One region of the Intestinimonas sp. HCP28S3_D6 genome, then DNA from elsewhere that is predicted to be linked to it. Evidence: riboswitches for the same ligand, from Rfam matches in the RefSeq annotation. Region 1 holds a riboswitch; each other region holds the start of a gene.
The links. Region 1 has a riboswitch for cobalamin ahead of eutL (ethanolamine utilization microcompartment protein EutL). Riboswitches for the same ligand answer to the same signal wherever they lie in the genome.
Positions count from the first base shown of each region.

Region 2: linked by a shared signal. The riboswitch ahead of ACTNBK_RS01460 (ABC transporter substrate-binding protein) and the one ahead of eutL (ethanolamine utilization microcompartment protein EutL) in region 1 are both predicted to bind cobalamin.
Region 3: linked by a shared signal. The riboswitch ahead of ACTNBK_RS09745 (cysteine-rich small domain-containing protein) and the one ahead of eutL (ethanolamine utilization microcompartment protein EutL) in region 1 are both predicted to bind cobalamin.

Region 1 is NZ_JBQHTM010000009.1:41,642-51,596, reverse strand. It holds gene ACTNBK_RS05000 (siderophore ABC transporter substrate-binding protein) at 1-835, shown strand, start outside; gene ACTNBK_RS04995 (nitroreductase family protein) at 783-1,412, opposite strand; gene ACTNBK_RS04990 (tRNA dihydrouridine synthase) at 1,470-2,423, opposite strand; gene ACTNBK_RS04985 (diguanylate cyclase domain-containing protein) at 2,703-4,085, shown strand; gene ACTNBK_RS04980 (Na/Pi cotransporter family protein) at 4,150-5,802, opposite strand; gene yaaA (peroxide stress protein YaaA) at 6,108-6,863, opposite strand; gene eutL (ethanolamine utilization microcompartment protein EutL) at 6,954-7,604, opposite strand; cobalamin riboswitch at 8,054-8,237, opposite strand; gene ACTNBK_RS04965 (cupin domain-containing protein) at 8,363-8,800, opposite strand; gene ACTNBK_RS04960 (ethanolamine utilization protein EutH) at 8,830-9,955, opposite strand, start outside.
Region 2 is NZ_JBQHTM010000002.1:87,869-97,823, forward strand. It holds gene ACTNBK_RS01430 (M55 family metallopeptidase) at 1-406, shown strand, start outside; gene ACTNBK_RS01435 (NYN domain-containing protein) at 428-1,339, shown strand; gene ACTNBK_RS01440 (arsenate reductase family protein) at 2,079-2,411, opposite strand; gene ACTNBK_RS01445 (DUF1653 domain-containing protein) at 2,415-2,636, opposite strand; gene ACTNBK_RS01450 (ABC transporter ATP-binding protein) at 2,711-3,499, opposite strand; gene ACTNBK_RS01455 (FecCD family ABC transporter permease) at 3,496-4,584, opposite strand; gene ACTNBK_RS01460 (ABC transporter substrate-binding protein) at 4,571-5,695, opposite strand; cobalamin riboswitch at 5,804-5,982, opposite strand; gene ACTNBK_RS01465 (ribonuclease J) at 6,340-7,998, shown strand; tRNA gene ACTNBK_RS01470 (tRNA-Tyr) at 8,596-8,680, opposite strand; tRNA gene ACTNBK_RS01475 (tRNA-Thr) at 8,692-8,767, opposite strand; gene ACTNBK_RS01480 (hypothetical protein) at 8,871-9,071, shown strand; gene ACTNBK_RS01485 (hypothetical protein) at 9,058-9,288, shown strand; gene ACTNBK_RS01490 (sigma-70 family RNA polymerase sigma factor) at 9,269-9,622, shown strand; gene rpoN (RNA polymerase factor sigma-54) at 9,775-9,955, shown strand, end outside.
Region 3 is NZ_JBQHTM010000025.1:31,504-41,458, forward strand. It holds gene gltA (NADPH-dependent glutamate synthase) at 1-31, opposite strand, end outside; gene ACTNBK_RS09735 (sulfide/dihydroorotate dehydrogenase-like FAD/NAD-binding protein) at 34-876, opposite strand; gene lysA (diaminopimelate decarboxylase) at 1,171-2,460, opposite strand; gene ACTNBK_RS09745 (cysteine-rich small domain-containing protein) at 2,709-3,020, opposite strand; cobalamin riboswitch at 3,149-3,332, opposite strand; gene ACTNBK_RS09750 (phosphodiester glycosidase family protein) at 3,481-6,717, opposite strand; gene hemW (radical SAM family heme chaperone HemW) at 6,964-8,184, opposite strand; gene ACTNBK_RS09760 (RluA family pseudouridine synthase) at 8,374-9,291, shown strand; gene ACTNBK_RS09765 (hypothetical protein) at 9,294-9,542, opposite strand; gene ACTNBK_RS09770 (diaminopimelate decarboxylase) at 9,905-9,955, opposite strand, start outside.

The DNA of each region.
Region 1 (9,955 bases):
GGAGGCGGTGGAGGTGGAGGTCCCCTATGACCCCCAGTGCGTGGCCGTGCTGGATATGGCCGCTCTGGACATTCTGGACGCCCTGGGCGTGGGCGACCGGGTGGTGGGCACCGCCGACACCAGCCTGGACTACCTCCAGGGCTACATCGGCGGCGGCATTGCCGATCTGGGCACCATCAAGGAGGCCGACCTGGAGGCCGTCATGGCCTGTGACCCCGACGTCATCTTCATCGGCGGCCGTCTGGCCACCTCCTATGCCGCCCTCAGCGAGATCGCCCCTGTGGTCTACCTCTCCACCGACACCGACCTGGGAGTGGTGGAGAGCGTCCGACGGAACGCCGCCTCCGTGGCCTCCCTGTTCGGTCTGGATGACAAGGTGGACGAGCTCATGGCAGACTTTGAGGGCCGCATCGCTACCCTGTCCGCCTTTGCCGCCGGCAAGACCGCTATCGTGGGCATGTGCACCAGCGGCAGCTTCAACGTGCTGGGCAGCGACGGCCGCTGCTCCATCATTGGCCGGGAGCTGGGCTTTGACAACATCGGCGTGGACGCCTCTCTCGACACCTCCACCCACGGAAACGAGGCCTCCTTCGAGTTCGTGGTGGACAAGGACCCCGACTACATCTTCGTCCTGGATCGGGACGCCGCCATTGCCACCGAGGGCGCCAAGCTGGCCCGGGAGATCGTGGAGAACCAGCTGGTCATGGGAACCACCGCCTACAAAAACGACCGCATCGTCTACCTGGCCCACCCCGCCGTGTGGTACACCGCCGAGGGCGGCATCACCGCCCTGGACACCATGCTCGCCGACCTGGAGAATGCGCTCCCCCTCTGAATGTCCGCACAGGAAAAAAGCCGTCCGGTTCAAAGAACCGGACGGCTTTTTCGCCTTCAGATCTTAAAGACGCGGCCTGGCTTCCGCTCGGGCGCTTTGGGTGCTTCACCGCAGGATAGCCCAGGGCCAGGGCACCCACGCCCCGCATGCCCTCGGGGACACCCCACACCTTGAGCAGGGCCTTGCCCTCGTCGCTGTCGAACATCTCCCGCGCCCGGTGAATCCAGCAGGAGCCCAGGCCCAGGGCGTGGGCGGCCTCCATCATGACGGTCAGGGCACAGCTGCCGTCCTCCACCCAGGTATACCGCTCCGGAGACGCCAGCACCACCACGATGGTGGGAGCTCCGTAATAGGGATCACTGTTGGTGCCCATAATGGCGGCGTTCATGGCGGACAGCTTACTCCCGACCTCCGGGTCCTGGACGGCCACCAGGGTCACCATTTGGCTGCCCATTCCGCAGGGGGCATACAGCCCCGCCTGGAGCACCGCGTCCAGGTCCTTCTGCTCCACCTGCTTGGGCTGAAAGGCCCGGATGCTCCGGCGCCCCAGAATGGTCTCATATGCCTTGTTTTCCAAGTTTGATCCCCCATTTCTATCAGGATGCTCCTATCATACCACCCGACCGGACCCGTGTCAAAAAATAGGACGATCCCGCCAGCCGGCAGCAGAATCCCTCCGTAGGGAGAGCTCCCCGAAAATGGCCTCCACACACGCTTCATACTCGGCAGGGTTTCTGGCCTTCTTCAGGGCCTTGCTCAGGCGCTCATGACCGTCAAAGAGCCAAATGAGATAGAACCACAGCTCCTTCATCCGAAGCATAGCGTTGTGCCGACTGCCAAATGCCTCCACGTAGCCCTCATAGAGGGCATCGTGGAACCGCCGCAGCGTGTCCCGGTCGGCCGCCAGTCCTCCTTTGGCCTTGGACGCCAGGGCGGGGTCGCCCACCAATCCCCGGCCCAGCATCACCCGCTCCACCATTGGGAACCGCTGCCGGAAGGTCCCGATCTCATCCGAAGTGGTCAGATCTCCGTTGTAGCACAGGGGAGCGGTACTCCGCTCCGTCGCCAAGGCAAAGGCCTCTAGCCGCACCTTGCCTTTATAGAAGTCTGACCGCACTCTAGGGTGGACGATAAGCTCCGTACAGGGATAGCGGTCAAAGCACTCCAGTAGCCGTTCAAATTCCTCCGGCGATGCAAAGCCCACCCGTGTCTTGATGGAAATGGCGACTTTGCTCCGGCTGAAGATCTGCTCCAGAAAGCGATCCAGTCCATCCGGGTCCCGAAGGAAGCCGGCTCCCTTCCCTTTAGCGGTGACAGTCCCTGAAGGACAGCCCAGATTCAGATTAACCTCCCGATAGCCCAGGTCGGCCAACAGTTTTGCCGCCCAGAGGAAGTCCTCCGTCTGACAGGTCAACAGCTGCGGCACCTTCGGCACCCTGGCCTCTGCATCCGGCGTGAGTTCCCTCATATCCCGCCTGGAAAAGACCCTGTCCTTTCCAGGCGAGACAAAAGGCATAAAATATTTGTCCACCCCATGAAAGAACTGACTGTGGACCCGCCGGAACAGCCTTCCCGTCACCCCCTCCATGGGAGCAAAGTAATAATACATGGTTTTCCTGTCCCCTTTTGTCTTAAATAGTAACTTATTTTTGTTTTATATCCATTATTTCTTTCTTTTATATGTAAAATTCGCAACTTTACATCTATAATCCGACAGTTTCCCCGTTCCGCTTCCATTTAAAATATGGTATACTATGAGTACAGGATATCATGCAAGGAGGTGGATATCATTTCTGAATTGCATGTCAGCCGCATTCGCCGCTATGCGCCGTTGCTGATCCTGTTTTTACTGTATCTGGCAGTCTGTATGATCTTTTTCATTTTCTATGAAAAGAACTCTGTGGAAGCGCAGACCCTGCTCTCCCTGCGCAGCAATGTGGAGCAGCAGTGCAACTACCTCAACTCCGTTATTGACACGCACTTTTCCACGCTGGACGGTCTGGCCCGCTTTGTGGCCCACCAGGGAAAGCTGGTCGATACGGACAATCTGCTGATGGCCAACGCCATTGTCTCCACCGGTAAGTTCTCCCGCATCCTCCTCATCTCTCCCTCCGGCGTTGGCTACGCCAATGATGGCGCCATCACCAACGTCGGATACCGGGACTACTTCCTGACCGCCTTGTCCGGTGCGCGCGCCATCAGCGACCCGCTCTCCAGCTCTGTGGACAGTGAGATAAAGGTAGTCCTGGCCGTCCCCATACACAGCGAGGACGGTCAGACCCTGGGGGTAGTAAGCGGCGCCTTCAACATTGGACAGGTCAGCGAATTTCTCTTCTCCGGGCTCTACAACGGCAGAGGCCACCCCCTGCTGGTCACCTCCGGCGGTGTCTTGATCTCTACCACCTCGCCTACCCTTCCCACCCAGTACGACACTATTTTTGACTACTATGCCTCTATGGAGCCTCTGGTCGGCGCCGGTGCCGACCAGATCAGGCAGGACTTCGCCTCCGGTGCCAGCGGCCATTTCTTTGCCCGCTATAACGGTGAGGTCCAGTACATGGTCTACCAGTCCACCGGCCTGGACAACGGCTGGATGATGTGCTACACCGTCTCCGACAGTGAGGCCAGCGCCGACTACAGCTTCATCTTCCGGGATGTTCTCTATCTGGGGATCGCCTTTTTGGCGGGCGTGCTGCTTCTCCTGATCTCTATGATCCACATTTCTCTGGGAGACCGGCGCCGACTGCTCCATCAGGCCCAGGCCGATCCTCTCACCGGCCTGCTCAATCGCACCAGCACCAGTGCGTGTATCAATACCTGGCTGGCCGGCCCCAACAGGCAGGGCGCCCTTCTGATGTTGGATCTGGACAATTTCAAGAAAATCAACGATGTCTGGGGACACCAGGCCGGTGACTCCATTCTGATCCTGACTGCGGACCTGCTGCGCGCTCATTTCCGTCAGAGTGATGTCATCGGTCGAATCGGCGGTGATGAGTTTATGGTCCTGATGAAGGATGTATCCTCCCAGTCGGTTTTGGAACTGCACATGCGCCGCCTGTGCGAAGAATTCCGTCTCCTCACAGACCCAACCTACTCTCAAATCTCCGTCTCCTGTAGCGTAGGCGCTGCTATGATCCCCGACCAAGGTCACTCCTTTAATGAGCTCTATCCCCACGCCGACAGCGCTCTATACTGTGCCAAGCACCGCGGCAAAGACGGCTGGAGCATTTTCTCCGGTGAGCCCCTCTAAACAGACAAAGACCGCCATGTCCCGGCCTGAGCCGGAGCATGGCGGTTTTGTTCTATCTTCCACCTCAGGGCAGGCTGGCACTGGAGCGCTCCTGCGCGATGTTGAGCACATGATCGCCGATACGCTCAAAGTCGGTTAGCATCTCAGAGAACAGAATACAGCCCTCATCGGAGCAAATACCCTTGCGCATCCGCTCCATCTGGTGGCGCCGGAAGCTGGCCGTCATGTCGTCCATCTTCTGCTCCAGGGCGGAAACCTCGCTGAGCCACTCCACGGGATCGGATACCACACCGCTGAGCGCCTCAATGGCTTTGCGGCTGACAGCCTCCATCTCCCGGATTTCTTCCTTTGCTTCCTCGGAGAAGTGGACATCCTTCTCCTTTAGAATCCCGCTGTAACCGCAGATGTTCATGGCGTGGTCACCGATACGCTCAATGTTGCCCGCGATCTTGAAATAGGCGCTTACCGCGGCGGAATCCTGCTCATTGGTCTCGTGGACGATCACATGGGAGATAAACTGGGAAATTTCCTTGTTGAGGAAGTCAATATATTCCTCTACCGACTCCTCCTTGGTCACCAAGGAAGGGTCACGGTCCAGTACCGCCCGGAAGGCGGTGGAGACATTTTCCTTCGCCATGTCCAGCATGCGGTTGAGTTCCTGACGAAGCTGACTGATATAGATGGCAGACTGACCGATGGTACGGTCCTGATTGGCGTTGATGGGCGTGAGGTAGGCTAGATGCATTCCCTCGTCCAGATCCTGCTTGCGCTCAGGCAGGATGCGCATGGCCGCCTTCACCATCCACTTGCCCAGAGGCAGCAGGAGCAGCGTGGTGACGATATTAAAGAGGGTGTGCATGTTGGCGATCTGAGAGGCAGGGCTGTTGGGCGTGAGGCTCTCCACGAAACCCACCAGGGAGATCCCCAGGAGCGGGGTCACCAGGCACAGCGTGGTAAATAGAACGGTGCCGATGATGTTGAACATCAGGTGGATGATAGTGGTCCGCTTGGCATTGCGCCCGGTGCCCACCGAGGCCAGCACAGCGGTGATGCAGGTACCAATATTCTGGCCGAACAGGACATACACGGCACTGCCCAGTCCGATGACGCCACTGTTGGCCAGCGCCTGGAGAATACCCACAGAAGCGGAGGAGGACTGGATGAGGGCGGTGAAGAGTGCGCCGGCCAGGATACCCAACACCGGATTGGAGAATTTGGTCATCAGGTCCACAAAAGCGGGCATTTCGCGCAGGGGGACCATGGCTGCGCTCATCATGTCCATACCGATGAAGAGGACACCCAGGCCGCCCAGGATACTGCCGTAGTGGTGGAGCTGCGGTTTTTTCAAAAATACCATCATAGCCACGCCCAGGAAGGCAAAGAAGGGGGCCAAAGCGCCTACGTCCAGGGCGATGAGCTGTCCGGTGATGGTGGTGCCGATGTTGGCGCCCATGATGATCCACACCGCCTGCGTGAGGGTCATCATGCCGGAGTTAACGAAGCCTACCACCATGACCGTGGTGGCGGAGGAGGACTGGATGACGGCGGTGATCACCGCACCCACCAGTACGCCCAGCACCCGGTTGGCCGTCAGCTTTTCCAGGATGCTCTTCATACGGTTGCCGGCCGCGGCCTCCAGGCCGGAGCTCATCATCTGCATTCCGTGCAGGAACAGCGCTAAGCCGCCCAACAGGCTCAGAATATTGGCAATACTCATCGAAATGCTCCTTTTTCTCTTTCTACTCTCTGAAATCGAATGGTCGGATCAGTTCCCTTGCCATCCGTCCGCAGGCGTTTTCCTGCGTTCGGGCAAAAGAAAAAGACATAGCCTGCTTTTCCATTCGAAAAGCAGGTCATGTCTCTTCAACGGGCCTGGGGCAACTCCACTTGCGCGTGAGCACAGTGGCTTTTTCCGCAGCAGCATCGCTCATAGCTCCATGGTCCTTTCTGTCCCAAACACAATCTTTCACAATTACATTATACATGCTATTTATGCCACCGTCAACGGAATTTTACCCCACTTTACCTTTTCTCCACATCGCGCAGAAAGACCGGTCGGTCCGGCTGGGATCTCTGTGGGCAATACCGAAAATGGAGTCCCTCGAAGGCGGTGATGCCCTCCGGGTCTTCCACGCTGCCCTCTGCCAGAAAACGGACCATCTCCCCTCTGGCCATCTTGACATGGACCCCTTTCTCCACTATCTTTCCGTCGACACGCAGCTCCCCGAAAACGGGCGTAATCACCCTTGTTCCGGCGGGCAGGTGGGGGATCACCGCCTTGCTATACTCCCCAGAGGCCAAATCCACTACCACGCCGTCGGGCATCAGAGCCTCGGCCAGCTTGCCTCCCCAGAAAGCATAGAGGTCCTTACAAAACGGAGTCTTCAGCTTGGCCTGCATCTCCAACCGGTAGGGAGTCACTCCGTCGAAGGGGCGGAGCACTCCGTAAAAACCGGAGAGGATGCGCAGGTGCTCCTGCACATAGGCCAACGCTCCTTCTGAAAATACCGCAGGCGCCATATAACGATACTGAATCCCTTCATAGGCCAGAAGCGCCGGTGTCAACCGTTGGCGCAGGTCCATGGTCTGGAACCGCTGGTAGTTGAGTTGGGCCAGTTGATCGTTGCAGGCGAGCAGCTTCTTCAGTTCCGTTAAAGAAAGGCCCTTCAGATAGCCCAGCAGCTGCTCTGTCTCCTCCAGCAGAGCAGGCAGCTCTTTAGGCGGCAGCCCGTCCAGATCTTCGTTCATTTTCTTAGCTGGTGAGATGATGATACGCATAGACTTCCTCCCTTTCAGTATTCGGAACGGGCAAAAAACGGCCCGAAGCGGTGATTCTACGCCGTCTCCGGGCCGTTGATGGGGCAAAAATCAGTCGATGGGGTTGTCGGCCACGAACTCCACAGCGGCGGCGAAGGCGTCGCAGGCGGACTTACAGGCGGACTGGCTGCCGGTGAGCAGACCACCGCCGAAGTTGGTCTCGCTGGGGGGCGCATACAGCACGCACAGACGGACGTCGGCGGCCTTCAGAGCGGCATCTACGCCGTACATGGCCTCCAGAGGAGGCGCGATCAGGTAGGCGATAGCCTCACCCTCCTGGATACCGCAGGCCTCGGACAGGTAGGAGCCGGTCCGGGAGATGCAGTGGGCATAGTAGACGATGGTGTCGTCCTCGTTGGCGGAGACGAAGTGGCACACGTTCTCGATCATGTCCACACAAGCCTCCAGGCCGGCCTTGGCCTCAGCAGGGTTCGGGGCAGCCAGGATGCCGATGATCTCGCCGGCCAGCTTGGTGTTGGCGTTGGCGGCACCGCCGTAGAAGCTCTTGGCGTAGGCCACACGGCAGTCGGCCTTCTTGGTGGCCTCGTCCAGAGCGGTATAGGTCACATCATCGCAGTCGGCAGTAACCAGCGCCAGGGACTTCTCGCCGGGCTGCAAGCCAAACTCCTTGGCCAGATCAGGAGATACGTTTGGGATCAGCTTGGTGGCCAGTACAGTTGCTTTCACAGGATCTCGTTTCATGATCCGTCTCCTCCTTCACGGGCAGCGTTGCCGCCCGGCCTGCCGTCCAGCCGGCAGCATATATCATCAGTATGATTATATCGGGCCACATCCTTTTTGTCAACGGAACACCAGTGTGGTACCGCTTTTTTCGGCTCTTTTCGGCAAAAAAACTGCGGAGTCATCCCTGCATCGGGATGGCTCCGCTCTTCTCCACAGGCGGGTATTTCCTGGTATGGCTGGACCCACAGTGGCAGCTATGGGTCCTTGCCCTGCATCAGCTTGCCATACCAGTTCCAAAGGGAGGTGAAGTTGGCCACCTGACACATCGCATAAGGAGGAATGGCGGTTCGTCCCGTCCACCCTTTAGCGCCGACAACAAAAAAGCCGTATCCCTCTTAAAAAGGATACAGCAACGGCCCACAGGCTCTCACCGTGGGAACTGCACCCTCCTAAGCGCGAGGAGGTCTCGTGTGCGCCATACACAGGCAGGTATTCTGACTTAGGCGTCCAAACGCGCTCCCCGCCTTCCCAGAGCTTCCGCTCCAGTGACCTAATGGGGACCACTTCGCCAATACAGCAACGGCTTTGCGCGGGATTCTCACCCGACTTCCCTTTTGAGCTCGTCAAAGCACCTGTGTACCACTTATGATTCAGTTGTCAGCTTGGCTTATATGTATTATACTGGCCCTCTTGCCTCCTTGTCAAGGGGGGGGAAACACATTCAAAAACGAAATGGACCCCGCCGCAGTTCCTGCGGCGGGGTCCATCTGAATTGGTTACTGCCAGTCGGCGGGGAAAACAGTGTAGGCGTACTTGGCATAGTCGGGGGTGCTGAAGTGGATATGGCTGCCCTTGGGGATGTAGATCACATCGCCGGCGTCGCCGCCCACCACACGACCGTCGATCTTGATCTCCAGACGGCCTTCCAGCACGATATCCCACTCATCGTAGGTCAGGGTCCACTCGAAGTCGGCTCCGTCGGAGAGCTCCATGATGCCGCAGCCCATGCGGGGGGCCTCCTCCAGGGTGGCCACGTCCTTGAGCTTGACATCGTTACGGCCCTCAAAGGGCTCCAGTTTTACGGTGGAGGTCTTGACGCCGATGACGCCGCTGGGGTCCACCTGCTTCTGGAAGTCGCACTTGCCGGTAGAGCCCGCCGCTTCGGCGATAACCTTTTCTACAATGCTGCGAATGAGTTCTTCACTTACGTTCATAGCGATTCCTTACCTTTCCGCGCTGCCAGTTAGTCAAACTTCACGTTCTCGATCTTAGACAGCAGCTTGGGCGCCAGGATATTGGCCACGATGATGGCGGTAACACCAGCCACCAGCTTGCCAACGATCACGGGGAAGATCATGTCGGGGTTGTTGCCGGCAGTGAAGCCCAGGTGGTCGCCGAACACGAAGGCGGCAGACACGGAGAAGGCCACGTTCAGCAGCTTGCCCTTGGGGTTCATCTCGCCCATGATGTTGAACATCGCGATGTTGTTGGCCAGGTTGGCCACCATACCGGCAGAGCCCTGCTCGTTCATGCCCAGAGCGGCACCGATCTTCTCCAGAGGCTTGCCGAAGGTGCGGGTGATCCACTCCACCATGGGGAAGGCGCCGATGAGGACGATGGCGATCTGGCCACAGACCAGGAGTCCGCTGTCCAGACCACGGGAACCATCGGCGGGGTTCTCGACCATGATGTGGAACACGGGGAACATGATGCCGGTGATCTGCTCAAAGACAGCGATGGCGGTGAGGGCGGTGATGACGATGGTCACGCCGGTACCGAACACGTTGAAGCCTTTGATCATGGGGCCAGGGGCACACCACAGGCCGATGACGATCAGAGCAGCGATGATGATGACGGGGATCAGGTTCTGGATGATGGTGATGATACCCAGGTGATACTCAGGAGCCAGGGTGTTCATCATCAGGCCACCCACGATGCAGCCGATGGGAATGGTGATCATACCAGCCAGAACACCGGCGCCCAGGTAGCCGCGGTCTTCCTTCTTGATGATACCCAGAGCCACGGGGATGGTGAACACGATGGTGGGACCCATCATGGTGCCCAGGATCAGGCCGGCAAAGTTACCGATGGCGATGTCCTCACCGGCCAGCTGCATGGCCAGGGGATAGCCGCCCATGTCGCAGGCCAGCAGGGTGGTGGCGAACATGGCGGGGCTGGCACCGAAGATGCCGTAGATGGGCTTCAGGATGGGGCCCAGCAGCATGGACAGAACAGGGGCCGCGGCCACGACGCCGGCCATGGACATGGCCAGACCGCCCATAGCGTTGAAGCCGTCTTCAAACTTCTCACCATAACCGAGCTTGTTGCCGCGGATTTTGTCGATGGCGCCAACGAGCATGAAGATCATC
Region 2 (9,955 bases), on a different contig from region 1:
CAGCGAGTTCCTCATCAATACCTACACCGCCGGGTACTACGGCGTGCCCGTGGCCTTCCTCTCCGGTGACCAGGACCTGTGCGACTTCGCCAAGGAGCTCATTCCCGAGATGGTCACCGTGCCGGTGAACAAGGGCGTGGGCGGCGGCGTGCTGTCCATCCACCCAGACCTGGCGGTGGAGCGCATCCGCTCCGGAGCCAAGGAGGCGGTGGAGAAGGCCCACAAGTGTAAGGTGCCCATGCCCGACCACTTTGACAGTCAGATCCGCTTCCGGGAGCACAAGCTGGCCTACTCCAAGAGCTTCTACCCCGGCGCCACCCTGGAGGAGGGCAAGACGGTGTGCTTCTCCACCGACGACTGGTATGAGATGCTCCGGTTCTACCACTTCGTGCTCAGCGACGGCTGAGCCGCCGGAAGGAGGGACCATATGCCACAGCAGAACGACCAGAGCCTGCGCCTGGCGGTGCTCATCGACGCCGACAACGCCTCCCGCACCGCCATGCGGGACGTGATGGCCGAGATCGCCGTCTACGGCACCCCCACGGTGAAGCGGATCTACGGGGACTGGACCACCCCCAACATGGCCTCCTGGAAGCCCATCCTGCTGGAGAACGCCATCACCCCCATCCAGCAGTACAGCTACACCACCGGCAAAAACGCCACCGACTCGGCCATGATCATCGACGCCATGGACATCCTGTATACCGGCAGCTGCGATGGCTTCGTGCTGGTGTCCAGCGACTCTGACTTTACCCGTCTGGCCACCCGGCTCCGGGAGGCGGGGAAGAAGGTCATCGGCATGGGGGAGAAGAAGACCCCGAATCCCTTTATCGTGGCCTGCGACAAGTTCATCTATATTGAGGTCATCCGGGCGGAGGCCAAGGCCGCCCTGGCCACGGCGGAGCAGGAGGTGGCGGCCCAGGCGGCGGAGAGTGCTTCAGCACCTGCCAAGACCGAGCCGGAGCCCCCCAAGACGGAGACCGCCAAGGGTGGCAAGAATGGCCGGAAAAAGACGGCGGAGCCCGCCCCGGCGCCTGCCTCCGAGCCGGAACCGGAGCCCCAGCCCGCCCCGGCGCCCGCCCAGAAGAAGGTGCCCAAGGAGGTGGTCCACCTCATCGCCGACGCCATGGACATGATCGCCGACGAGGACGGCTACGCCTTCATGGGGGAGCTGGGCAACCTGCTCATCCGGCAGCAGCCCGACTTCGATCCCCGGAACTACGGTTTTTCCAAGCTGACCCAGCTCATCAAGAGCATCGACCGCTTTGAAGTGGATGTGCGGCAGACCAGCAATCCGCATACGAAGCACATCTACCTGAGAGATAAGAAGCGGAAATAAGACGCAACGCCCCTCCGGGCTGGCTTGACCAGCCCGGAGGGGCGTTTTTGTGCGGTAGGGCAGGCGCGCCGGGGCGTCGCGCCCCACAGACAAAGGAAGAGGTAATAGTGAAGAGTGAAGAGGGACGGAGCTGAGCCCCCCAATAGAAGAAATATCGGGCAGCGCCATCACGCTGCGATAACCACCTACGCAGGCGGCGAAAAAATGTTGGATAGGACCACGGCTTGTCCCTGTTCCAACCAGGTAGTCTACCGTAGACGGGGCTGGTGCTCAATGGGGGCGTAAAGACGGGCCGCCGGATTCCTATTTGGAGCCACCTAACCCCCTTGGGAGCCCCTTTTTTTGGATTGCAAAAACCGTTCTTTTTCCAGCAGGGAAAAAGAAACGGGTTTTGTCGTCCTCGCAAAGTCCGCACCGTTGCATCCTCACAAGTTTCACATCCCTCGCCCTGCCCTTGTGGGCAGGTCTCGCTCGTTCCACTGTTCGTTCTTTCCCCACAAGGCTGGTCAGCCTTGTGGGGTTTCCCCGGCTGTCGGGCATTTCTCACTCCGCTCCCTTGCTCGTCCTCTCCCCACGCGACCCGCTGCGCTGGGCTCGCGCGGGGGCCCCATTTTTGTATGTGGTTTGGCGCGCCTGGGAAACCATGCCCCACAAAGAGCGCAAGGCCGCAGGGCCATCAACCTTCCCCCTTTCAGGGGGAAGGTTTTATGAGCGCGCCCGGTTCGGATGGAGGGCCTCCTCAGGTCCAGGTCTTCCACACCTCGGGGCAGTAGCCCACGGTGGCCTGCTTCCCGTTGCGGACGATGGGGGTGCGGAGGAGCCTGGGGTCCTCCAGCAGCTTTTCCAGCTTGTCCTCGTCGTAGGCCAGGTAGGTCACCAGGGCGGCGTCAGCGGCCTTGGGGTCCAGCAGGGCCTCCAGCCCCACCGCGTTCTTCACGCTGGTGAGCTCGCCGCGGCTGATGCCGTACTTCAGAAGGTCGATGGCCTGAAATTTCACGCCCCGCTCCTTGAAATACCGCTGGGCCTTCTTGGTGTCAAAGCACTTGTTTTTGCCAAAGATCTGGATGTTCACGGTTTATGCCTCCTCGCCCAGATAAGTGAAGCGGGGGCCGGAATAGCCCTCCCGCTCCACGTGCTCCCCCCACATGGCGGCGGGGCGGACCCATATGCCCCGCTCCCCGTAGAGGGCCTGGTAGACCACCATGGGCTCCAGGGTCTCGGAGTGGCGGGCGGTGTAGAGCACCCGGTACTCCTTCCCCTTGAAGTGGCGGTAACGGCCGGGCCGGATCTCCTCCATGCAGACAGCTCCTCTCAAAAGTCAGAATGGTCTCTCCATTGTAGCATAAGGAGTGCCCCTTGAAAAGGAGAAGATCACGGGGAAGAGGGCGCCACGGCGTCCCGGACCGGCAGCAGGACAGAACGGCCCTTTATGGTCATCAGCTCCATGCGGATGCCGAATACATCCTCCACGGCCTGTTCCGTCAGTACTTGTCGGGGCGTCCCCTTGGCGTACAGCTGTCCGGCTTTCAGAAGGGCCAGCTCGTCGGCATACTCCACCGCCATGTTCAGGTCATGGAGGACGGCCACTACGGTGAGTCCCCGCTCCCGGGAGACCCGGCGCAGCAGGTCCATGATCTCGTACTGATACCGGAGATCCAGACTGCTGATGGGCTCATCCAGAAGCAGCACCTCCGGGGCCTGGGCCAGGGCCCGGGCGATGAGCACCCGCTGTCGCTCCCCGCCGCTGAGCTGGTGGAGGGGGCGGAAAGCCAGCTCTGCCAGACCAAGCTCCTCCAGCAGGGAGGAGACCTCGTTCACATCGGCGGGGGAGGCCCGGTGGCCCATGTGGGGGAGGCGGCCGGAGAGGACGGTTTCGAAAACGTTGAGTCCCGCTCTGACCTGGGTATTTTGGGGGACGTAGCCGTAGATCCGGGCCCGCTCCCGCATGGTGAGACGGCCGGTGTCCACACCACGCCACAGCACCCGGCCTTCGCTTGGCCGGAGCAGGTGGTTGACACATTTGAGCAGGGTGGTCTTTCCGGCGCCGTTTGACCCCAGCAGAGCGCAGAAACGGCCCTCCTCCACAGAAAGACAGATGCTGTGGAAGACGGGGTGCTGCCGGTAAGAGAAGGAGAGCCCGGAGAGTTCCAAAGCGCTCATGCTCTGCCCCACCTCTCTCTCAGAATGAGGTACAGGAAGAGGGGAACCCCCACGTATGAGACGACGATCCCCACCGGCAGGGTGGTGGGGGAGAAGGCCACCCGCCCCACGGTGTCGGCGACGAGCACCAGAATGGACCCGCACAGGGCGGAGAAGGGGAGGAGATACCGGTGGTCTCCCCCCATGAGGAAGCGGGCAATATGGGGGGCCACCAGCCCCACAAAGCCGATGATGCCGGTGAAGCTGACCACGGAGGCGGTGAGAAAGGCCACGCCCACGCCCAGGACCAGGCGGGTGTTGCGCACGTGGACCCCCAGGGCGGCGGCGCTCTCGTCGCCGTTGGAGGACATGAGGTTCATGGCCCAGGCCCGGGAGGCGAAGAGAGGGTAGACCACTGCCAGGAAGAGGGCCATGATGGCGACGTCCCACCAGCTGCCGCCGGTGAGACTGCCGAAGGTCCAGTGGATGATGGCGGGGAGCTGCTGCTCGTTGGCGATGTACTGCATGCTGGAGTTGACGGCACTGAAGAGGTAGTTGAGGGCGATGCCGGTGAGGACCAGGGTCTCCGGCCCAAGGCCCCGCAGGGAGGAGATGCCGTAGACCAGCGCGGCGCACAGCATGGTCATGATAAAGGCCGCCAGGACCATGGCGCTCTCCTGGAGATAGACCGGGAAGCCGCCGAAGAGGACCACCAGCGCCGCGCCCAGGGCGGCGGCGTTGGAGAGGCCGGTGGTGAAGGGACTGGCCATGGCGTTTCCCGTGATGGCCTGCATTACGGTGCCGGTGCAGCCCAATCCGGCCCCGGCCACCACCGCCATGGCCACCCGTGGCAGCCGCAGCATCAGCAGGACGTTTTGTTCCGTCTCCGTGAGGGGGGCGCTCCCCAGAAGGGGGCGCAGGGGCGGCAGCCAGGTGGCGAGCAGTCGGCCGGGGGTCAGGTCGGCCACCCCCATGCAGCAGGCGGCCAGGGCGGCGGCCAGGAGCAGCAGGACTGCCAGGCACAGCCATAGCCGTTTCCGGGCCCTCAGGGCCAGATAGCGGCCGCTGAGGGCGGCGGTCCGCTCCTCCGGCTCAGGCGGCCGCATCCTGGGCGGGCATATGGTAGTAGTGGGGGGCGTTGGGGGTAAAGCCCTGATAGGCCATCCACTGGGTGAAGATGGCGTCCGGGTCCAGCTCGGTCATCAGGTCGGGATAGAGCCACTTGGCCATGTAGGCCGCGCCGATCATCTTGCCCAGACCGCCGCTCATAAAGGCGGTGTTGAGGTAGAAATTGCCCTCCTTCACCGCGGTCAGGTCGCTCCAGCCCTCCCGCTTGAGCATCTCCTCCGCCTTGGTGGCGAACTCCTCCTGGGGCGGGGCGGTAAAGACGCCGCTGTTGCCCACCACCTCGCCGGCGTAGATCTTCACGATGAGGTCGGGATCGGCCAGGAGGATCTGCTCCGGGTCGATGTCCTTGCCGGCCAGGGAGGCGTCACCGAAGATGTTCTCGCCGCCGGCCATGAGGATCATGTTGTGCCAGCCGTCATTGGAGGTGCCGGGGATACAGGTGGTGTAGTCGCCGCCGTACTCCCAGTAGACCGTCTTGCGCTCTGTCACCTGCTGGAGCTGCTGGTTGATGTAGTCCACCGGACCCTGATAGAAGTCCACCAGTTCCTCGGCCTGCTCCTCCTTGCCGAAGAGGGTGCCGCACAGGCGGATCTGCTTGGGCACGTCGGAGTTGTCCCAGCCGGTGATGACCACCACCTGGATGCCGAAGGGCTCCAGGGCCTCGATGGACTCCTCCACCTTACCGTTTTTGGGCACGATCAGGACCTGGGGGGCCAGGGAGACGATCTTTTCATAGTCGTACTCGTCCTTGCCGAAGGTCTCATCCTCGCCGAACTGGGGCCAGTACACGCTGTCCTGGGAGGTGTAGATATCCACGCCCACCACGCAGTCTCCGGCGCCCACGGCCCGGATGAGCTCGTTGTTGTAGCGGTTGGCTACACAGGCCCGGGTGATGGGCAGCTCCAGCTCCAGCTCCCGGCCCAGATCGTCCACAAAGGTGGTGGTCTTGGTCTGCTCCGCCGTCTCGGAGGGGACAGGTGTGGTCTCGGCTGGGGCGGGAGATGCTGCGGGCTGGCCGGAGCAGCCGGCGCCCAGCAGCATCAGTGCGGCTAACAGGCCGCAGGCGGTGCGTTTCCACAGGTTTTTCATGGGATGCCTTCCTTTCTCTTCCCGTATGGGAAATAAAAAAATCCTGCCCTGAATTGCATACAGAGCAAGATCCTGAAAGTAAGGCAATTCCCCCTAACCCGGAAAATCTCCCCCGTATTGCAGTCTGGCAGGTCTCCTGACTTTCGGTTCATCCGCGTGGCCGCCTTCCCGTTTACACAGTGGCATATGGCCAGTTGTCGCCTTACACAGTAGTGGTAGCTGTGGGGGACTCTCACCCCGCTTCCCTTTTCAGAGCGCATTGCTCCACCAGACGCAGCATATTCAGTTCAGCACGGCCAGTATAGCATATCTCCACTGGAAGCGCAATCCTTCTCGATGGGGCAACGGACAAATTTCTTGTATACTTTCCCTGTGGAATGTGGTATACTACGCGTAATGGGTCATTTTCCCCCGCCGCTCCAACGGTGGGGACGGACCGTCTTTTTATGGCTTTATGTGCTCCGGCACTGATTATAAGGCAAAAACAGGATAGGGCGTCGCGGCTTCCAGCGGGGGAGCGCTCTCTTTTTCCGGCGAGGCAGGGCCGGAAAGCGCGGAGCGGATCTCTGGCTTTGTTTTGCTGCGCCCCTGTGCCTGCATCCCTTCCATCCATCGACTGAAAAAAGGAGTGTAAGCATACTTTTATGGCAGAAAAACTGAAGATTATTTCTCTCGGCGGTCTCAACGAGATCGGCAAGAACCTGACGGTATATGAGTACGGCGGCGACATCATCGTGGTGGACGTGGGTATGGGTTTCCCCGACGACGATATGTACGGCATCGACGTGGTCATCCCCGACTTCACCTACCTCATCAAGAACCAGGACAAGATCCGGGGCATCTTCCTCACCCACGGCCACGAGGACCACATCGGTTCCATCCCCTATCTGCTGCGCAGCGTCAACGCCCCCATCTACGCCACCCGCATGACCGCCGGCCTGGTGAAGCTGAAGCTGGAGGAGCACCGGCTCCTGGACAAGACCAAGCTCATCACCTGCGAGGCCGGCGAGGTGGTCAAGGCGGGCAAGTTCTCCGTGGAGTTCATCCACGTCAACCACTCCATCGCTGACGCCGTGGCCTTCGCCATCAAGACCCCCATCGGCACCGTCATCCACACCGGCGACTTCAAGATCGACTCCACCCCCATCCAGGGCGGCATGATCGACCTGGCCCGGCTGGGAGAGCTGGGCAAGAAGGGGGTCCTGGCCCTGCTGTGCGACTCCACCAACGTGGAGCGGCCCGGCTACACCAAGAGCGAGCGGTGCGTGGGCGCCTCCTTCGACGCCCTCTTCCGGGGCTGCGACCAGCGCATCATCGTCACCACCTTCGCCTCCAACGTGGACCGCATCCAGCAGGTCATCTCGGTGGCCGCCAAGTACGGCCGGAAGGTGGCCGTCACCGGCCGGAGCATGGAGAACGCCCTGAGGGTCTCCACCGAGCTGGGCTATATGAACATCCCTGAGGGCACCCTGGTGGACGTCAACCACATCAAGAGCCTGCCCAAGAACAAGGTGTGCATCATCACCACCGGCAGCCAGGGCGAGACCATGTCCGCCCTCACCCGCATGGCCTTCTCCACCCACAAGCAGGTGGACATCCAGGCCGGCGACCGGGTCATCCTCTCCGCCTCCGCCATCCCCGGCAACGAGAACTCCATCGGCAACGTCATCAACGAGCTCTACCGCAAAGGGGCCGAGGTGGTCAACGAGCGGGCAGGGGAGCTTCACGTCTCCGGCCACGCCTGCCAGGATGAGCTGAAGATCATCCACGCCCTGGTCAAGCCCAAGTTCTTCATCCCCCTCCACGGCGAGCAGCGCCACCTGAAGATCCATGCCAAGCTGGCCCAGGAGATGGGCATGGACCCCCGGAACATCGTCATCAGTGACATCGGCAAGATCATCGAAGTCACCCACAACTCCATCAAGCTCAACGGCACTGTCCCCGCTGGCAAGGTCTTTGTGGACGGCTACGGCGTGGGCGACGTGGGCAGCGTGGTTCTTCGTGACCGGAAGCACCTGGCCGAGGACGGCATGATCGTGGTGGTCACCTCCATGTCCGGCGAGAACGGCGCCGTGGTCTCCGGCCCCGACATCATTACCCGCGGCTTCGTCTATGTCAAGGAGTCCGAGGGGCTCATGGAGGAGCTGCGCCGGGTGGCTGTGGAGGCCCTGGAGCGCTGCGAGCGCACCCACACCACCGACTGGTCCGCCATCAAGGGCGAGATCAAGAGCGACCTGTCTGGCTTCCTCTACAAAAAGACCAAGCGCAACCCCATGATCCTGCCTGTCATCATGGAGGTCTGAGGACCAATCGAAATGAAAAAGGACCGCTGTTCGAGAGAACGGCGGTCCTTTTTTGCGTACTTTTCCGGGGAGGGAGCGAGGAAAAAACCGGAAAGTTGCATTGACGTTGGTATCGAAATGGTGCTATGATACATGCACGATATAGAACATATGTTCTATATAAAATCAGCGGGGCGGTTTCTGAGTGGTACCACTTTTGGCGGTACGGAGAGAGGAGATGAGGAGCTTTTTTACTTCCACACACTGTGCACAAAGATGGAGAAAATTCTGTTTTCTGTTCCACTTTTACCTCTTGTCAGAAAGATAGAAAGGGGAGACAGTGGGGGTGGATTCGCTTTTCTGCGGAAAAACCGCGCCGGTTGCGGCGCGCCACCGGCGCACCGCCAAGAGCCGGCTTTCGAATCCACCTTCGCAAAAGAAAAACGGCAACCCCTGACGGGGTCACCGCAGATGAAAAGCCGCCCGCAGGGCGGCCACCAAACCGCAACCCAGCGTAGCGGTTGCGGTTTGGAGAGGAGGAGCAAGGAAGCGGGCGGATGACGCTTTTTCATGCAAAGCATAAAAAAGCGTCGGAGCAAAGCGAACTTTGCTCCGACGTGGTGGAGGAGGGTGGATTCGAACCACCGAAGTCGACGACAACAGATTTACAGTCTGCCCCCTTTGGCCACTCGGGAACTCCTCCATATGAAGTTGTGGAGCTGGTGGACGGATTCGAACCCCCGACCTGCTGATTACAAATCAGCTGCTCTACCAGCTGAGCTACACCAGCAGATGAGATGTGCGCTCGTCCGCAGCGACGTTTATTCTAGCAGAAAGGAGGCTGATTGTCAACAGGTAAAAGAAAAAAACGTGCAACTTTTTTGGGGAGGAGCATGACGAGGAGAGGGAGGACCCGGGCGTACCCGCTGCGGGACGTCCAGCGCGCCAGGCCGGCGGCCTACTGCCGGCGCTGCGGCGGGGAGCTGTACCGGTATGACCCCGTTCTCTGGGAGAACGGCGGCCGCCTGTGTCCGGCCTGTGCCGCAGAACAACAAGGGTTGGAGGACGAGAGAGCAAACGATGACACTGATTGAGATTTCCGTCGAATATCGGGCCCAGGCAACGGTTCTCCGGCAACGCCTGAGGGAACTCCAGGCGCAGCTGCCGGAGCTGGACCCTGACCAGAGGAGCACCATGGAGGGTAGAATCCGCATGCTCACGGTCATGTGGCGGGAGGCCAGGGATCTGGCCGTCCTGTGTGAACGCTACTATGACAGGGGGTATCGCCGCAATGGCAAATACACGTTATAAGCGGGGCCTGAGTTACGCCGCCGACATGGCGGTCTATACCAGAGAGATGGCGGCCGACAACGTCCAGCAGCTGGACAAGCTCAAGGAAAATCTGGCCAAGGCGCTGCGGCAGGACGTCACCGCCCGCCAGCGGCAGTTTCTGCTGCTCTACTACGGGCAGGGCCTGAACATGCGTCAGATCGGCGAGCAGATGGGGGTGAACAAGTCCACGGTCTCCCGCACCATCAAGCGGGGGGAGGCCCGGCTCCGGCGGTGCCTGCGTTACAGCGACGGGCGGCTGCTGGAGGAAGAGACAGGTCCTGAATCGCGCCCAAAATCAGAACGTACAGGGTGAGGGCCGGCGCCCGGAGGGGCTTCCGGGCATATGGAAGTCAGGAAATGGAACAGGATTTCTACCCTTTTCTACGAGGGCTAAGATTGTCTTTTCCGCTCGAATTTGCTATACTGATAAAGTATGTATGTTGGTATGCAAGAGGGGGCGGAAGTGTGGAACTGAATATGTCAATGAAGCAGACCCAGACGCTGTCACCGCAGATGATGCAGTCGATGGAGATTCTGCAGATGGGCTCCCAGGAACTTCTGGAGTACATTGAAAACCAGGTTCAGGAAAACCCGGTGCTGGAGATGGAGGAGAAGTACGGCAGTCAGGATGAGGCCTCGGTGCTCC
Region 3 (9,955 bases), on a different contig from region 1:
TGGGGCATTTTGTCAAACTCATATTGGCCATGGTCAGCGTACCTCCTGGTTCAAAAGATTGCAGGCTTCCTCCCGGGCGTGGACCTCAAAGTCCTTGTACATGGCGCCCCGGTGGATGGCCTCGTCAAAGTCCACCTCAAAGCCGTCGAACTCCGGCCCGTCCACGCAGGCGAACTTGGTTTTGCCGCCCACGGTGAGACGGCAGCCGCCGCACATACCGGTGCCGTCAATCATGATGGGGTTCATGGAGACCACGGTCTTGACGTTGTACTTCTTGGTGACGGCAACCACGAACTTCATCATCACCAGGGGCCCGATGGCAATGACCTCGTCGTACTGCTCACCGGAGGCGATGAGCTCCTCCAGGGCGGCGGTGACCAGGCCCTTCCGGCCGCAGCTGCCGTCGTCGCTCATGAGGACGAACTTGTCGCTGCAGGCGCGGAACTCGTCCTTCAGGATCACCAGATCCTGGTTCCGGAAGCCCACCACGCTATGGACCTCGGTGCCTTTCTCATGAAGGGCCTTGGCCACCGGCAGGGCGATGGCGCAGCCCACGCCGCCGCCCACAACGCAGACCTTCTTGAGGCCGTCCAGCTGGCTGGCCCGGCCCAGAGGACCCACGAAGTCGTGGAGGGACTCGCCCTCCTTCAGGGCGTCCAGCTCCATGGTGCCGGCGCCTACGATCTGGAAGATGACGGTGACTGTGCCCTTTTCCCGGTCGTAGTCGGCTACGGTGAGAGGGATGCGCTCGGAGTCGGCACAGGCCCGCAGAATGACAAACTGGCCGGGCAGGGCCTTTTTGGCAATGAGGGGGGCTTCCACCACCATCTTGGTGACGGTGGGGTTTAGGGGTGTTTTTTCTACGATACGGTACATGATGTGCTCCTCCCTTAGGCAAATATGTGCTGGTAAAAAGAAAAGCAACCGCCGTAACCAGCCCGTGCGCACAAGCACTTCGTTACAGCCGTTGCCAAGTCAATTTCACGCTATTTAGTTTAGCACATCTCATAGCAAAAGAACAGGTGAAAATTCAGGTCTGCAAAAAAATTATAAGAATGCACAAATACAAACCCAGCAGGCTGTGCGATTTCCACAGAAAACAGAGAGAACACGACAAAAAGCAGGTCCATCCCCTCCGGCAACAGCCGGAGGGGATGGATTCCTGCTGATTTACAGGCCGGGATCGCAGCTGGTGGAGAGGAGGTCCTCCCAGGTCTGCCTCCGGACCATGAGTCCGGAGCGGCCGTCCTTCACCAGGGCCACCGCCGGGATGGGGTTGGAGTTGTAGTTGCTGGCCATGGAGTAGCCGTAGGCGCCGGTGGAGAGGACGGCCAGAATGTCTCCGGCCTCCAGAGCGGGGAGGGTGGCATCCCGGAGGAGGACGTCTCCTGACTCGCAGCACTTGCCGCACACCGTCACCGTCTCTGTGGTGGGAGCCTCTGCCTTATTGGCGGCGATGGCCCGGTACTTGGCCTGGTAGAGGGCGGGACGGATGTTGTCGGTCATGCCACCGTCTACGGACACGTACTTCCGAACGCCTGGGATGTCCTTGATGGAACCCACGGTGTAGAGGGTGATGCCGGCCTCGCCCACCACGCTGCGACCGGGTTCGGTGACCACCGCCGGACGGGGGAGGCCCAGGTCCCGGAAGAAGGCGTCGATGCGTTCCATGAGAGGGTCCAGGTACCAGCCGTATCCTCTGGGCTCCTCGTCGGTGTAGCGGATGCCGAAGCCACCGCCCACGTTGAGCTCGGTCATGGCAAAGTGGTAGCGGTTCCAGGTCTCCTTCACTAAGCCAAGTACCACCTCCAGGGCCTCCAGGTAGGGCCGGACCTCGAAGAGCTGGGAGCCCACGTGGAAGTGGAGGCCCAGCAGGTCCACCCAGGGGGAATCGATGGCGGCCTTGATGGCGGGGTAGATGATGTCCTCGTCCAGGGGAATGCCGAACTTGGAGTCTTTTTTTCCGGTGATGATGTAGTCGTGGGTGTCGGCCTTGACGCCGGGGGTGACCCGGTAGAGGACCTTCATCTTCTTGCCCTTCCGGGCGCAAATAGACTCCAGCAACGAGAGCTCCTGAAGGCCGTCGATGATGATGCGGCCCACGCCGCTCTCCACCGCCAGCTCCAGCTCGGCGGGCAGCTTGTTGTTGCCATTGAACTCGATGCGCTCGGCGGGGAAGCCGGCGGAGAGGGCGCAGGTGAGCTCACCGCCGGAGACCACGTCCACGCACAGGCCGGCGTCCTTCACCAGCCGCAGCAGGGCGGGGGTGCAGAAGGCCTTGGCGGCATAGGCCGCACGGGTGTTCTCCCACTTGTCCAGGAACTCGGTGTGAAGGGCCTGGAAGCGTCCCTCTAGGGCGGTCTGAGAGTAGACGTACAGCGGGGTGCCGTAGGTCTTGGCTAGGGTGGTGGTGTCGCAGCCGTCAAAATAAAGGGTGTTGTCTCGGATCTCCATGCACATAGGTGGTTCCCTCCCGATCTTTGGTGAAGGGGAGCGGGGGCTCCCCAAAATCATCTGGGCACTATTATACCAGCTTTGGCCCGGGGCGCAACCGGAAACCCACAAAATGGGACTTGTTTTTTGGGCGCAGACGGCGTGCCGCCCGGACAAAAAGGGCCCCGGACATGGTGTCCGGGACCCTTTTCGCGTATCCTACAAACAGGAATGGCAGGATGTGATATGTCCCCCTTCCCGTAAAAGGGGTGTGTTTAGCGGGGCCGCTCCCGCTCCTCTGCCATCCGGCGGGCGATCTCTTGAAACTTGGCGGTTACATAGCCGTAGTTGTCCCTCTGGTGGGGCAGTGTGCAGCGGCTGCAGTCCTTGATGCCCTTTTCCGTGTAGCGGAAGTTGCCGCCGCAGTCGGGTCCAAGGGCGTAGAGGGGGCAGTAGCAGAAGAGACAGTTGAAATTGTCCGGGTCGTTGGTGGGATGGCAGGGGAAATACTCGCACTGGAGATGGGAGAAGAAGGAAAAGGCCTTACCTTTCCAGTTGGGGGCGCCGGCGCGGTCACGTTCACTCATGGCGGACTCCTTTCCATCGTGGCGGTCTCCAGGCAGCAAAAAAGCTGCACGGCCTGAACAGCGTGCAGCAATGGCCCCCCGCCAGACAGGGCGGAAGCGCGGCACCCTCCCAGGCTCGGAGAGGTTTTTGTGTGCGTCATACGCAGGCAGGTATTCTGACTTCGGCGTCCAGCGCGGTCCCCGCCTTCCCGGAGCACTTACTCCAGTGACATCTGGGGACCCCTCCGCCAACACAGCAACGGCTTTGTGCGGGATTCTCACCCGGCTTCCCTTGTGCAGCGCCATCGGCGCACCTGCGTACCAGAGATATTCACTTGCACCGGGGGGAAGTTCCCTCCGGTACCTATCATCATAGCGGCTTTTCCCTGCCCTGTCAAGTGGACTTTTCCCCCACAGGCGCCGGAGCGGTGGAAAAAAACTCCCCGCCGTCGTGAGACGGCGGGGAGCGGAAAAACGGTGGTTACATGAGGTAGAAGAGCATCTTGGCCACTTCGGACCGGGTGACGGAGTCATTGGGCCGGAGCTGGTTGTTGTAGCCGGAAATAATGCCCTGGCCCACCAGGGACTCCACGTAGGGGAGAGACCAGGCGGGGACGGAGGCGGTATCGCTGAAGGTCAGGGACTGGGTCACATAGCCCTTGCCCTGGATGCGGCCCAGAATGGTCATGGCCTCGGCCCGGCTGATGGAGGCGGTGGCCCGGCCCATGAGGACGCCGTTATCCAGGCTGCCTTTGATGATGCCCTCGGCGTACATGGCTTTCATGGCGTCCACACACCAGGAGGGAGTGGTGTCCAGATCGGCGAAGGGGAGGGTGACATCGGAATAGGCGGTGAGATCCAGACCCATCCAGCGGGCCACCATCAGGGAGAACTCACCCCGGGTAATGTTCTTATCGGGCTGGAAGAGAAGGCCGGAGCTGGACTCCACACCCTGAACCACACCCATGTCATAGAGGTAGGTGGTGTAGAGGTCGGCCCAGTGGGCGGTCATATCCACGAAGGGGCTCTGAGAGGTGGTGGAGCCGTCCTCGTTGATGGTGGGAAGGATGTTGTAGGAGCCGCGGCCCACATTGCCGCTCTGGTCCACGGCGGTGATGGTGAGTCGGTGGAGCTTGCCGTCGCTGATGGGGAGGGTATAGGTCAGGGTGCCGGTGGACTCATTCCAGGTAAAGTTCACACTCTTGCCATCCAGGGTCAAGGTGATGGCCGACTTGGCAAAGTCCTTGTCCACGTTGTCGGAGACGTAGCCGGTAAGCTTGCCGTTTTCGGCGGTCACGGTAACGGTGGGGACGGTCTCGTCGGTCAGCGCCTCAGTAGCCGTGGTGAACTGATCCAGATAAATGGTGCCGATGGCCTTCTCGCCGCCGCCATAGACCACGGTGAGCCCCTGGAGGGCGGCGGTGCCCTCAGGCAGGGCGGCGGTCAGGTGCTTCCAGCCGGTGAAGTCCAAAGCGGAGAGAACCACGTCGCTGGTGATGCCGGCACCGTCGGCGATGGTGGCGGTGAGGGTGTTGCCGGAGCCGTCGCCGTAGACCCACATGCTCAGGTAGCGGTCGCCGGTGGGGATGGCCAGGGAGGAGCCCAGAGAGGCGGAGCCGGTCTCGCCGGCGCTGTAATCCACCCGGGCACTCTGCTTACCGTAGCGCACCAGATCGCCGGAGGACTCCCGGTTGATCACCGCGTTGGAGGAACTGGTGAGGGCGGAGAGACCCTCATCGGTCTCGAAATCGTCCAGCGTGTTGATGTGGCCGGCCACGGTGATGGGGATGGTGATGTAGGTACCGCCGGCGCTGACAGTGAGATTGCCAGTGGCACTCTTGGCACCGGCGGTGAAAACGCCGTTTTCATCCACGGTGCCGACGGCGGGGTCAACCGACCAGGTGTAACAGGTGTCCTGACTGGTGAGTGCGATCTTCTTCCAGACCGCGCTGGCAGTGAGATCGATGCTCTCCTGGGGGTCCAGGGCGATGGAGGTGACGGGAGCCCCGGTGGCCTGGTTGGTCACCGAGATGGAGTCGGGAGTCTTGACCACGGTGATGGAGGCGCTGCCCTCGGCCCGGTTGGCAGAGGCGGTGACCTGAGTGGTGCCGCTCTCACTGCCGGCGGTAAAGACGCCGTTTACGTCCACGATGCCGTCGCCGTTGCGGATGGACCAGGAGACGGCGGTGCTGTCTGAGAAGGTGTAGCCGTTCTCATCCACCGGGGTGGCGGTGAGGGCCAACTGGGTACCGGAGAGGACCACCGAGTCGTAGGGGGTGACATAGTAGTGGTCCAGCACCCCGTTGGGCTTGAGGCTGGAGACCAGGAAGATACCGTTGCTGACGGTGCGCAGGCTGCCGTCGGAGGGGGAGTTGAGGATCTCCATGGCAGAGGACCCCGGCATGGTGGCGCCGATGGTGGTGGAGCCGCCGCCATCCAGAGCCACGGCCTCTACGCAGCCCAACTCAATGAGCCGCTGGGCCACCTGGGTGAGGGTGGCACCCACGCTGTAACCGGACTGCCGGCCGTCGATGGCGTAGAAGATCACACTGCCGTCGGCCTTGATGCCGATGGCGGTGCGGGGGTTGGCGGTGGAGTCGGTCTGGGGTCCCACCTGGCCATTGGTGACGATCTTGTAGTAGCCGCCGATGGCGGTGACCACATCATTCCACCGACTGTCGGCGGCGGTGACGTCGATGCTCACCTGGTCGCCAGGCTTCAGGGAGGACACCTGGCCCAGGAGCCATTCGTTGTTCTGTTTGTTGACGGTGAGGACCAGCTTGTCCTCGGGGATCTGGATGGAGGTGGTGGACTCCAGCACTTGATCAACGGTGCACACCAGACGACCGCCCACGGTGAGTTCATCGGAGAGAAGCAGAGAGGCAGTGACCTCGTCCACCTGGCGGGTGCCCTCAGCGGGGGTGGTGGTCTCCAGGTTCTGGGAATCGGTGGCAATGTCGCCGGAGGATGCGGCATCTGTGCCCGGAGCTGTTGTCTCCGTAGGAGTCTCCGCGGCAGCCTCCGAGGCGGTGCCGTCGGTGTCGGTGACGTCCAAATCTACGTCCACGGTCTGGCCCACATTGGTGGTGACGGGGGTGAGGATCACGTCGTAGCCAGGACTGGTATGTTGGGTGGTGGTGCTAAACTCGTCAGTATAGAGGTAGAGACCACCCTCATGGGTGCCGTCAGCGGCGGTGCGGGTCTTGTTCACGTCGGTGACCCGCATGGTGGAGCCGTTGAAGGTGGCGGTGACGGCCAGGTCGGGTTTGCCGATAAAGGCGGTGCCATCGGCCAGGAAGCCAACGGCGTAGTAGCCGCCGGAGGTGGTGCGCAATACGCCGTCGCTGATAATGACACCCAGGGCATTGCCGGTAGACAGGTCGAAGAAGTCGCCGTTGACGCCGCCCACCACCCGGAGCCCCTGGGCCTCCAGAGACTTGGCCATGGTGGCCAGGTCCTGCCGGGACATGAGCTTGTCCCCGTAGACCACCACGGGGTAGACGCCATCGGCAGGGGAGTAGGAGATGTACCGCTCGGTGCGCAGGTCGGACTTGGAGTTGCTCCAGAAGACCTGCTCCACCAGATCAGAGCCGGGCGCCAGGGAGACGGTGCCGCCGTGGAGCTCGTCGCCCAGAGCGATGGACGCGGACGCGGCGGGGGAGAGCCCCACCAGAACGGCCAGGGTCAGCGCAGTGGCCCGGATGCCAAATCGTTTCATGCTGTTGCCTCCAAAAATCATTGCAGGGTGAAAGGGAACGGGACTGGCCGTTGGGCGGCCCATCCATGATAGGTATAATCCTAACACACCCCCCCTTTTTTGTAAACGGCAGAGGCTGGGAAAAGCTGTCGTTTTGCTGGGGGAGAGACCAATGTTAGGAAAAAGTTAGAATGCCTGCGCGGCAAACGAAAATCCCGGCAGACCGGGTCATGACGGCCTGCCGGGACGGTATACGGGACGCTGGGATCAGGGGGTGGATGGCTCGGAGGGAGGGGGCGGCGGAGGTGTTTTTTGCACTTTGGGAAGGGTAGTCTCCAAAGTGGCGCTCTCTTGCCGCTCCAGCAGCTCACCGATAAGCTGGTTGGAGATGAGGAAGCCGATGGGAGTGAGCCGCCAGCGGTGCCCGTCCCGGGCTGCCCAGCCGTTGTGCTCATATTCGGCCAGCTTGGCCTCGATGGGGTCGAAGTTCATAAAATATTCCCGCCGGTACTCCCACTCCTCGATGCCGCGGGTGGTCCGCAGTCGGAGCATCAAGTACTCTCCTGAACGCTCCCGCTTGGGGATGAGGTCGTCGGAGTCGATGATGGGCTTGCCGCCCAGCACGCCGTCAATGTAGCCGTCCAGGTCCCGGAGGAAGGAGAAGCGCCGGCCGCCGAAGTCGGAGTGAGCACCGGGGCCGAAGCCCAGGTAGGGCCGGGTGAGCCAGTATTTCAGGTTGTGCCGGGACTGGAAGCCGGACTGGGCGAAGTTGGAGATCTCGTACTGGCGATAACCGGCATGCTCCAGCCGGGCCACCATCCACAGGTACATGTCGGCCTGCATGTCGTCGTTGGGGAGAACCTCACCTCGGGACACACGGGCACACAGAGGGGTGCCATCTTCCACCTTCAGGCCATAGCCGGAGATGTGCTGGGGCTGAAGGGCGATGGCCTTCTCTACCGAGTCCTGCCACATAGCCATGTCCTGGCCGGGCAGACCGTACATCAGATCCAGGGATAAGTTCTTGATCTTGGCCTCCCGGATGGCGGCCACCGCCTCCTGGACCTGCTGGAAGGTGTGGGGCCGGTGGAGGGCGGCGAGCTCGTCGTCGTGGGCGGACTGCATCCCCAGGGAGACCCGGTTGATCCCCGCCCGGCGGAGGCGCACCATGCTCTTTTTGTCCACACTCTCGGGGTTGGCCTCCATGGTGACCTCGGCGTTGCCGGCCACCTCGAACTTCCGCCGGATCACGGAGAGCAGCTCCCGGATGCGCTTTTCTCCGTAGAAGCTGGGGGTTCCGCCGCCGAAGTAGATGGTGTCCACCAGATAGCCCTTGGCCTGGGGGGCGGTCTCCTTGATGTGGGTCAGCAGAGCCTTCTGATAATCATCCATGCGTTCGGTGCGGCCGGACAGGGAGTAGAAGTCACAGTAGTCGCACTTGCTTTTGCAAAACGGTATGTGGATGTAAAAGCCCAGCTGCTTTCCCATGGCGGTCCCACCTTATTATGGAATCGGATTGATCTATTTCATTATACCGCGTTTTTCCCCTGATGGCAATGAAGAGCGTGGAATTTCCGGTGGAAAGCAAAATAGACTGGACAGGTGGGAAATGCATGCTATACTGAAAACAACATGTAAAATTTATCTTTTAGGAAGGAGAAACGGTCTGTGGAGCGCATGGAAGCGCCGGGTGGTGTGAAAAAACAGGTGCGGCGGGTGAGCCTCACTGTGCCGCCGGAGCGGGCGGGGCAGAAGGTGGACACCCTGCTGCGGAAGGAGCTGGGCCTCTCGGGCACGGTGATCCGGCGGGTCAAGTGGCTGGAGGACGGCATCCTGCTGGACGGCGAGCGGGTCTTTACCAGCCGGCGGGTGGAGCCGGGGCAGGTGCTGACGGTGCGGCTCTCCGACCCGGAACGGCGCAGCGGGGTGGTGCCGGCGCAGGGGCCCCTGGATATCGTCTATGAGGACGGGGATATGCTGGTCCTAAACAAGGCCCCTGGGGTGCTGGTCCACCCCGGCGCCGGCCACTTTTCCGATACAATTGGTAATTTTCTGCTGAGCTATTACGATAAGACCGGGGTGGAGGACGACTTCCACCCGGTCCACCGGCTGGACAAGGGGACCTCAGGACTCATGGTGGTGGCCAAGCACCCCCACGCCCAGGAGGTGCTGAAAAACCAGCTCCACACGGCGGAATTCCGGCGGATCTATCTGGCGGTATGCCTGGGGGGACCGGCGGAGGAGGCGGGGACGGTGGACGCCCCCATCGGCATGGCGGAGGGCTCCATCGTGGCCCGGGCAGTGCGGCCGGACGGCTTGCCCGCCCGCACCCATTATCAGGTCCTTTGCCGGACGGGGGACCGTGCCATGGTACGGCTGGCGCTGGAGACGGGGCGGACCCACCAGATCCGGGTCCATATGGCCTATCTGGGCTGTCCCTTGGCGGGGGACTTCCTCTACGGCACGGAGGACAAGGACCTTATCCCCCGTCCCGCCCTCCACTCGTCGGAGCTCACCGTCCGACAGCCCGTCACCGGGGAGGTGCTCACCTTTACCTGTCCCCTGCCGCAGGATATGGCACGGCTGCTCCTATAAGCTCAGAGCAATTTGTTCAGGATCGCGAAGACATAGGACGGGCCGCGGACGATGTCGTTGAGCGGGCCGGGGCCGGACAGCGGCATCCGTTCAAAGGCTTTTTCGAAGTCCCGCTTTGTCAGGCGGTAATTGGTACGGCTGGTCCGAACGACGTCGTCCTGCACCTGATAAGTGAAGGGGAGACCGGTTACAGTGTAAAAGGTCTGACCGGCGTTTTTCAGAACCAGGTCCCAAACAGAGGAAAAATCCATCCAAATTCCTCCCATCATGTGGATAAAAAAAGCATAGCATTGACTTGATATAAAAGTCAATGCTATGTGTACAGGGAGAGATACAGGGCCCGTCTCGCGCAGGAGAGCGAGACGGGCCCTGTCGATTTTATAAAGATGTTCCGATGCGGTCTTGCGCCGGTCACCGTGCATCGGCTTTTTGTGTCTGAACCAGTCCCAGAACGGAAACAAAGTTTTTTGGTCCTTCTTCTTACAGGGGCAGAGTAACTGGGGTTGTTCCATTGGAGTGTGGGGCTGTGGTGTTCCGTCGGTCACCGTGCACCGGCGTCTCTATGTTTCAACCGGTTTCAGAGCGGGAACAAAGTTCTTTTTGGTCCTTTTTCTTACAAGAAAAAGGACACGGTGGCGAAGTAGTCGTCGGGGGTCTCGGCCCG